Regions from separate parts of the Paenibacillus sp. 1-8 genome, predicted to be linked through region 1. Evidence: riboswitches for the same ligand, from Rfam matches in the RefSeq annotation. Region 1 holds a riboswitch; the other holds the start of a gene.
The links. A riboswitch is a leader RNA that binds a small molecule or an ion and turns the genes downstream of it on or off. The one in region 1 is predicted to bind FMN.
Positions count from the first base shown of each region.

Region 1 (4,285 bases):
TATTGAATATCCGATTTTTTATGACAGGCTGACGGCCCGGCAAAATCTCGAACTTCATTGTGAATATATGGGCTATTATAACAAGCAGGCTGTTCGGGATGCACTGGAGCTGGTGAACCTGCGAAACGCAGATGACAAGCCGGTAAAGGATTTTTCACTGGGGATGAAGCAGCGTCTCGGGATCGCCCGAGCGATTGCGACCAAGCCGGAGCTGCTGATTTTGGACGAACCCATTAATGGATTGGACCCGGTGGGGATCAAGGAAATCCGCCAATTGTTCCACATGCTGTGCAAGGAATATGGTATGACGATCCTTGTGTCCAGCCACATTTTAGTGGAAATTGAGCAAATTGCCGATACGGTGGGTGTGATTAATCACGGTCGACTGATTGAGGAAGTGTCGATGGAACAGGTGCGGGAAACCAATACGGAATACATCGAATTTACGACCAATGACTGCAAAAAAGCAGCCTACGTCCTCTCCCATCACCTGAATCTGACGAATATCCGGGTACTGAACGATCAGAATATACGCATTTACGATACAAGTGTACCACAGAAGCAAATTACGAAAACGCTCATTTTAAATGAGGTAGAGGTGGATTCCATCCACCAAAAAAACAGTACGCTGGAAGACTACTTCGTGCGGCTGTTACATGGAGGTGAACTCCATGCTTAAACTGATGCAACTGGAGCTGAAAAAGTTTCATTTGGCGGGATATATCCGTTCGGCGCTGATTGCCAACGCATGTATTTTAGGCCTGTTCATCATTATTGCGCTAGACAGCCAAAGTGAAGGAGTGCCCGAATTTACACGGTACGCTGAGCTTTTGGACCTCCTGGACTATATGGTCAGAGCCACATTTATTATTTTTGCCTCCGTCCTGCTGTGCCGCTTTATTGTGAGCGAATTTAAGTCCAAGTCGATTAACATCTTGTTCATGTACCCGATTGACCGCAAAAAGCTGATGGTCGCCAAACTCTTAATCGTGTTGCTGTTTACGTTCATGTCCATTATTTTATCGGAAATCATCATTACGGCGGCCCTTCATCTATTAAATCAGTTCGTTGTTATTGTACCGGATAAGCTTAGCCTCACTATACTAGGACAGCAATCAGTGCGGACACTGATCAATGCGGTTGCAGCAAGCTTTATGGGGCTGATTCCGCTGTACATGGGAATGCGAAAATACTCGATACCCACCACCATTGTGAGCTCGATCCTGATCGTAGCCCTGCTGTTTTCGAATAATAACGGCGCTACACTTAGCTCCATTGCGCTTGTGCAGATCGGCTTTGCCGTGCTGGGAATGCTCGTAGCTTATGCAGCCATCCGCCGCATCGAGTATAAGGATATTACCTCGTAACATGTAATTTTGTGAAACGCTTTCAAAAAATGAATGAAAATCTTTGTTCGATGTACACATATTTTTCACTGGACTTCATTCTAAAACAGGTATATCCTATAGGAGAAATTAAAAAACGGAATAAGGATCTTCGGGGTAGGGTGTGATTCCCAACCGGCGGTATGGCTCATGGAGCTAAGCCCGCGACTCTGTATCTGGAACAAGATACGGACTGATTTGGTGAGATGCCAAAGCCGACGGTAAAGTCCGGATGGAAGAAGATCGAAGCATGAACATGCCGCAAAGTGGATGAATGCTGCGTTATTGGTTTTGCAGCAATTTCATTTAACTTGCATACAGCGGCAAGTTTATTTGATCAACCCCCGTCTTGCATGGCCTATCGCCATGGACGGGGGTTTCTGTGCCATCGGTCCTGTATTCGCAAGGAGCTAATTGAGTATGAGTCAATCATCAACTGTACTAACATCCAAAGGTTTTGATCGTAGCTCCCACATGAAAAGCGGTTTTTGGCTAGTCGCAATTGGAGCGGCCTTGTGGGGCGCGGACCCGCTGTTTCGTATTATTTTGCTCAAATCATTTACCTCTACACAAATTGTGCTGATGGAGCATGTGTTGCTCTTTATCGCCCTGGCACCAGTGCTGTGGAAGCATCGCGAGGAGCTTAAAGCGGTACGGCTTCGTCAGATTTTGGCTATCTTGTTCGTCTCGTGGGGCGGCTCGGCTCTGGCCAGCGTGATTTTCACGATGGCACTCAGCAACGGTGATCTCAATGCAGTGCTGCTGCTCCAGAAGCTTCAGCCGTTGGTCGCTATTATTCTGGCCCGCGTTATATTGAAGGAAATGCTGCCGCGTAATTTTGGAATATTAATTGTCGTGGCTCTGTTCGGGACGTATCTTCTTACCTTCGGCTGGTCGCTCCCCTTCGGACATGTTCATGATTTCATCCACGTCGGCAGTCTGCTTGCACTAGGAGCAGCGGTCCTGTGGGGCGGTTCGACAGTAATGGGAAGCTACTTGCTTCGTTCGATGAAATATGAGACGGTGACCTCCCTGCGCTTCATGGTGGCTCTCCCTCTGCTGATCGTTCTCACCTCTGTGGAGCATGCACCTTGGAATATGCCTGCTGGCACATGGGCGGGCGCAGCAGTGATTATCAATCTGTTGCTGCAGGCGCTGCTCCCTGGTCTTCTCAGCCTGTTACTGTATTACAAGGGCCTCAGTACGACCAAGGCGTCTTATGCCACGATGGCAGAACTAAGCTTCCCGATGGTCGGTGTTGTAATTAACTGGATGGTTTTCCAGCAGATCGTTACGGTAGCGCAATTGACTGGCTTTATGCTTATCTGGATTACACTCTTTATGATTTCTCGTCAGCAAAAAAACTAATAGGTTCAATGTCCATTTTATCCCTCACCCAAGCCAAATCGAGAAGATGCTTTTGCATCTCCGATTTGGCTTTTTATGTATAAGTATTAATATATAACATGATACTTTAGAACTATTTTTAGATAAAAACGTGCAAAACAAGCAGCTATTTATCTTTTCCCATAGATTACATCTATAAAATTCATCGGTTTCTGTCGAATAAAACAATGTAGTGATCATCAGACACAGAGGAGCAAGAATATGACTAAAGCAAAACAAACAGTTCCATGGTGGAGCAGGTTTCTCAAACAGTTTTATTTAATGAGGACAAAATTAATTGTAGCTTTTTTGGCGGTTCTATTGATTCCAAGTATTCTAATTGGGTACTTTTCGTATCAGGGGGCCACAACGCAACTCACTCATCAAGTGGCTGGTTCTGTGTACACGAATCTGTATCTGATCCGAAGCAATGTCAATCAGTATGTAGCTCCCATTATGAAAGACGTTGACGTGTTATCCACTGAAATCCAATCTGATTCCATTGATTCCAACGAAGAGGCTCTTCAGAAAAAATTGGATGTCATCGTCAAAGCTCATCCCGAATTAGATGCTGCGCTCCTCGGCAATGAGGAAGGACAATACATTCGTACGCCGAAAAAAGAATCAACCGATTATGAGCCCAGGGAGAGACCGTGGTACAAAAATGCGATGCTGCAAAAGGGCAAAGTATTCGTTGGTGCTCCACTTGTGAGCCCCACGACAGGAAATCTAGCGATTGCTGTATCGAGAACGCTGGAGGACGGTCAAGGAGCTATTGCGTTGAGTTTGAATCTGGACAGGATGAGTCAAAACCTGCAATCTGTTAAGATTGGCGAGCGCGGGGGACTTTTTATTGTTGATTCTAATCATAAAATTGTAGCTGGAGCTGGAACGGCTTTTAAAAATACAGGCAAAAAACCGGCAGACACCATTGAGGGACTTCCCAAAGTAGAGAAAACCGCTCAAAATGATACTCCTTCCATATCACAAATGCAATTTATGAATAGAGATATGCTGGCCTTTACACTCAAGGACCCTGTCACCGGGTGGAATATTATCGCACTATCGGATCTGGAGGATTACAGTGATGCTGCCCAACCGATTTTGAAGCAAAGTCTGATTGTGATTATTATTTCCATACTGGTCGCTGCTGTTATCATCTTTCTCATGATTCGCTCTTTCCTGATCCCGCTGCGAAAGCTGCAAGCAGGAACACGTATCGTCCGTGACGGCAACCTCACCGCACGAGTCAATCTGTCCGGCAAGGATGAATTCAGTGAGCTGGCGCAAAATTTTGACCAGATGACACACGCACTGCATACGATGGTTTCCGAGGTCAACCAAACGTCGTCCCGACTCGCGTCCTCCTCCCTGATGATCAAGGAAAGCACGGAGCAAACGACGGAATCCGTACAGCATGTAGCGGAAACGGTTATGGAATCCGCAGAAAATGCGACCACCAGTGCAGAGGCATCCGAACAAACAGCCAATGCCGTCGAGGAAATGGCGAAGGG
Region 1 is NZ_CM149995.1:1,339,124-1,343,408, reverse strand. Features, by position in the region: gene AC0WRU_RS06230 (ABC transporter ATP-binding protein) at 1-679, shown strand, start outside; gene AC0WRU_RS06225 (ABC transporter permease) at 672-1,367, shown strand; FMN riboswitch at 1,490-1,633, shown strand; gene AC0WRU_RS06220 (DMT family transporter) at 1,806-2,753, shown strand; gene AC0WRU_RS06215 (methyl-accepting chemotaxis protein) at 2,994-4,285, shown strand, end outside.

Region 2 (4,285 bases), 1.8 Mb from region 1:
AGAGCGATAAAATCGCCTTCGTTTTCCCGTTGCTCATCATCCACCACGATCACGACTTTACCGTTTTTCAGATCCTCCAGCGCTTCTTCAATGGAATCCAGACGAATTTCCACTTCCTCCTCCAACACACCATATTCCACTACGTCAGCCACTATATTTAAATGGCTCTCACTGCTTCCGCTTTCCATTACGCTTTCCTCCTTATTTCTTGTGGATCAGGCAAAGCCGTGTTTCGCCAAATAATCCAGACTCATAGGAGCTTTCTCCGTTTCCTCCGTCGCCGCTGATCTTCCGTAATTCAAAAGCTGCTCCACATATTTACCTAAAATGTCGCACTCAATATTGACGGTGTCTCCCTCACGTTTGGCCTGCAAGGCCGTCTCAGATAAGGTATGGGGGATGATAGATACGGCAAAGGTATCTCTTGTGCGCTGGGCAACCGTCAAGCTGATGCCGTCGAGTGTAATCGAGCCTTTGAGAAGAATATATTTGAATATTGCCTGATCTGTAGGTGCAACTTCGTACACAACCGCATTCTGGTCTGATGTCACCCGACGAATTGTGCCCGTTCCATCCACATGTCCTTGCACGATATGCCCTCCAAACCTGTTGTTCGCCGCCATAGCCCGTTCCAGATTGACCCGGCTACCGGAGTTCAACTCTTTCAGATTGCTGCTGCGGAAGGTTTCAGGCATCACATCAACCTTAAAATCCTTAGTACCCACCTGTGTTGCGGTCAGACAAACACCATTCACGGAAACACTGTCTCCTATTTTCAAATCGCCCAATACCACAGAACCCGCAATGCCCAGCACCATCGCTTCTCCGCTTCTGGAAATCTGCTGAATGCGTCCCACTTCCTCGACCAATCCGGTAAACATGCCTTCACTCCTTCCCATCTAAAGTTCAGTTTATCCCTAATTCATCAGGCGTAAGCGCAAAAACCCCCCAGTCCGGATAATATCCGTCATGGGGGGTGATGAGAGTCAAATTTGCAGTATACAAGCGCAGTCCATATACATCCTGAGACCACATGAATGATAAGTTTGCCAATAGAAAGCATGACTGACCATACAACCAAATACGCTCAGAGCGCGTGCGAAAACGAAAGCTTGTAGAACAAGCAATCTTCCGTTTGCTACCTGCAACGAAATAAGCCGTACGTACCATTACGTATGCTAAATATCGGCACATGTCATGTCATGCACATGCGCTTCGTATCCTTCTCCCATCCAGACTATACTGTCGGTCCCGGAATTGCACCAGGTCCACCTTCTGCTGATCGCTCAGCATCCGGGTCACGGACTAAGCCGCGCTGTTCATCGCAGAAGCGATTTACAGACACGTCATCACCGCCGGTGGGGAATTGCGCCCCGCCCCGAAGGATCTTGCTTTATTCAATTGAATTAGCATTAAACTTGTTACGTATATTAGCACCGACTTCTAAAAAAAGCAAGTTATCTGATAAACGCTTCTGCTTTTGTTTTGACATATTGGCTGGAAAGCTCTTCAAACCAGGCTCTATCATTCATGTGAAGCGCCAGATCTATCAGATCGGCCAGTTCTTCGATTCCAAGCTGCGTAGCATGATCGAACGTAATGACCGCTGAAGCGGTTGGTCCGCGGCCACCCTCCGTGCATATATCGTAATCCAGCCGTACATCAACATGCCCGTCGATAAACTCGCATTTCAGAAAATAAATAATCTCGCACATTAAAATGGGACGCACCTGCGTTTCCAGCACACAATCCATCACCTTGGCTGAATAATGCTGGTTCGTCAGCGTAAATTTGTGATCCGTCGCTGCCAGGGAAGTCCGTCCAAAGTCATCCGTAAATTTCAATTCCACTGGCGTGATTTTCATGACCTTGGGTATTTGCTTCTTTATAATTTCGATTATCTCAACTGTATTCAGCTTAATCATACCTGCACCTCATTGCATCTTAAAATTCAGAGAAAGCACTAATTCAACATCACGTAGGCCTCCACTCCTATATCGGAAATCATTACCTGATTTTTTATGCTTCATCCCATAAACGACAAAAAAGATTCTTCGCGCAACAAGCGCAAAGAATCTTGATCGAACCGGTACCGCAGCATCTTATAACAATGTTCAAATTGTATTATGCAAAAAAATGGATTATAGCTCCGAAATTTCATGTTTCTTTTTCAGAATATTCCAGCGGCGTTCAATCTCCTGCTCAAAGGTAGCCAGCGTGGCTTCCTCCTTAAGAAGATGTTTTGTTTTGCCCATTAATTTGAGCCATTCTGCGGCTGGAATCCGTTTTCCCTTGTCCTCCGGATTGTACGTAATCGTCGTACTGCCTTGCTCAATCTCGTACAGCGGGAAGAAGCAAGACTCCACAGCAGCCCCCACAATGCTGGTACCCAGTCTATCCTCGGATTTCCAGTTCAGTGGACAGGCGCACAGGATTTTACCATAGGCGGTCCCCACGTTATTTGCATACCATTGTGCTTTGGCCGCTTTGCGTAGCATATCCTGCGGATGGCTTTCGGCTGCCGTGAAGGCATATGGAATATTGCAGGCAGCCATAATTTGCACTGTATCCTTGTGATGGCCCTGCTTGCCTTTTTGCATCTTCCCTACACCTGACGTGCTCGTCATATGGCCGACCGGAGTCGAGTACGATTGCTGCGAGCCTGTATTCATGTACCCCTCGTTATCATATTCCAGCATGATCAGCTTATGATTACGAAGAGCCGCACCAATTGCAGAACCCATACCAATATCCATCCCGCCGTCCCCACTGATCATGATAAAGGTCGGATCATCCGCCATCTTAATTTCATTGCGGCGCTTCATCTCCATGTAAGCCTCCAGCGCTCCAGAGAGCGTAGCAGCCCCATTTTGAAAAAGATTATGAATCATCGGCTGCTTGTGCGACGTATACGGATAACCTGTTGTCACCACGTATACACAACCTGTCTGGAACAGCACGACGATATCTCCCTCGATGCCTTTGAAAAACAGCTCCAGCGCAGACAGCGCTCCACAGCCTGGACACGCCCCATGACCCGGCGTAAGACGGCGTGGTTTGGTCGTCAGCGAACGCAGCGGCGGTACCTTGACCTTGAGCTTCCCGGTCACCTCATCCGGCGTAACCTGAATGAGACCCGTACGGTACGCATCGCCCCGTGGCGGCTGCATGACCTGCGGCATGACCTTGTCCGGGGAGCCCGGATTAAGCCCGTAATAATCAAAAGGCTTCTCAATCCGCCCGGTTTCCGCCGTCTCAATAGCAAGCTGGAAGAATGCCTCAGCGTCTTCCGCATAAAAATCCTTGCCGCCCAAGCCAAAGATGCGACACAATACGAGCGTCCGGTTCAGCGGGTCCTCCTGCAAGGCCGCCTTGATTTCGTGCGTCAAATTACCGCCATCAGCGCCGTACGAATCCGCACGTTCACCCACCAGCAGCGCCTTGACATGGCGCAATGCCTCGCGCAGCTGCTCGGCAGGAAACGGCCGAATGATATTCGGACGAATGACACCGGCCTTAATGCCGCGCGCGCGGAGCTGATCAGCTACATCCTTGGCCGATTCAGCTGCCGAATTCAGCAAGAATACCGCAACCTCGGCATCCTCCATATGATAGAGATCCAAAATCGGATATTCCCGACCCGATAGTGCGGCATATTCCGCAGCTACCTGCTCATATACTCCTTCTGACAGCTTTAATGCCTTGGATAACTGAGCATGATTATTCGTCAGATCATCGCCGTTCATATGCGCACCCACCGTGACCGGATGGTCGAAATCCGAAATATTCGGATAATTTAGATTCGGGTTAGGACCCACAAAATTGCGCACGGTTTCGGCATCGGCAAAATATTGCACTTTACGCTTCTGATGGGACGTGTAAAAACCGTCATACGCGACCATCACAGGCAACCGAACATCGCTGTGCTCTGCAATTTTCAGCGCCATGATATTCATATCATACACAGCTTGCGGCGTGCTTGCGGTCAAAATCACCCAGCCCGTATTCAAACCATAGTACAAGTCCGAATGATCCCCACGGATATCCAGCGGGCCACTGATAGCTCGGGTCACCAGATTCATAACCATAGGAAAACGAGTGCCGGACTGCACAGGCAACTGCTCCAGCATATACAGGAAGCCTTGCGAACTTGTTGCGTTCACAACCCTCGCTCCCGCTGCCGCAGCACCATAGCATATCCCTGCCGATCCATGCTCACCGTCTGCTGCGACCAACTTAATGTCATGCTGGCCTCTCGTTCTCATTTGATCCAGATACTGCGCCA
Region 2 is NZ_CM149995.1:3,134,389-3,138,673, forward strand. Features, by position in the region: gene ribB (3,4-dihydroxy-2-butanone-4-phosphate synthase) at 1-188, opposite strand, end outside; gene ribE (riboflavin synthase) at 216-881, opposite strand; FMN riboswitch at 1,217-1,390, opposite strand; gene AC0WRU_RS14175 (IDEAL domain-containing protein) at 1,458-1,925, opposite strand; gene AC0WRU_RS14180 (thiamine pyrophosphate-dependent enzyme) at 2,142-4,285, opposite strand, start outside.
Region 2: it holds a riboswitch for FMN, as region 1 does, so the genes downstream of both, ribE (riboflavin synthase) here and AC0WRU_RS06220 (DMT family transporter) in region 1, are expected to answer to the same signal.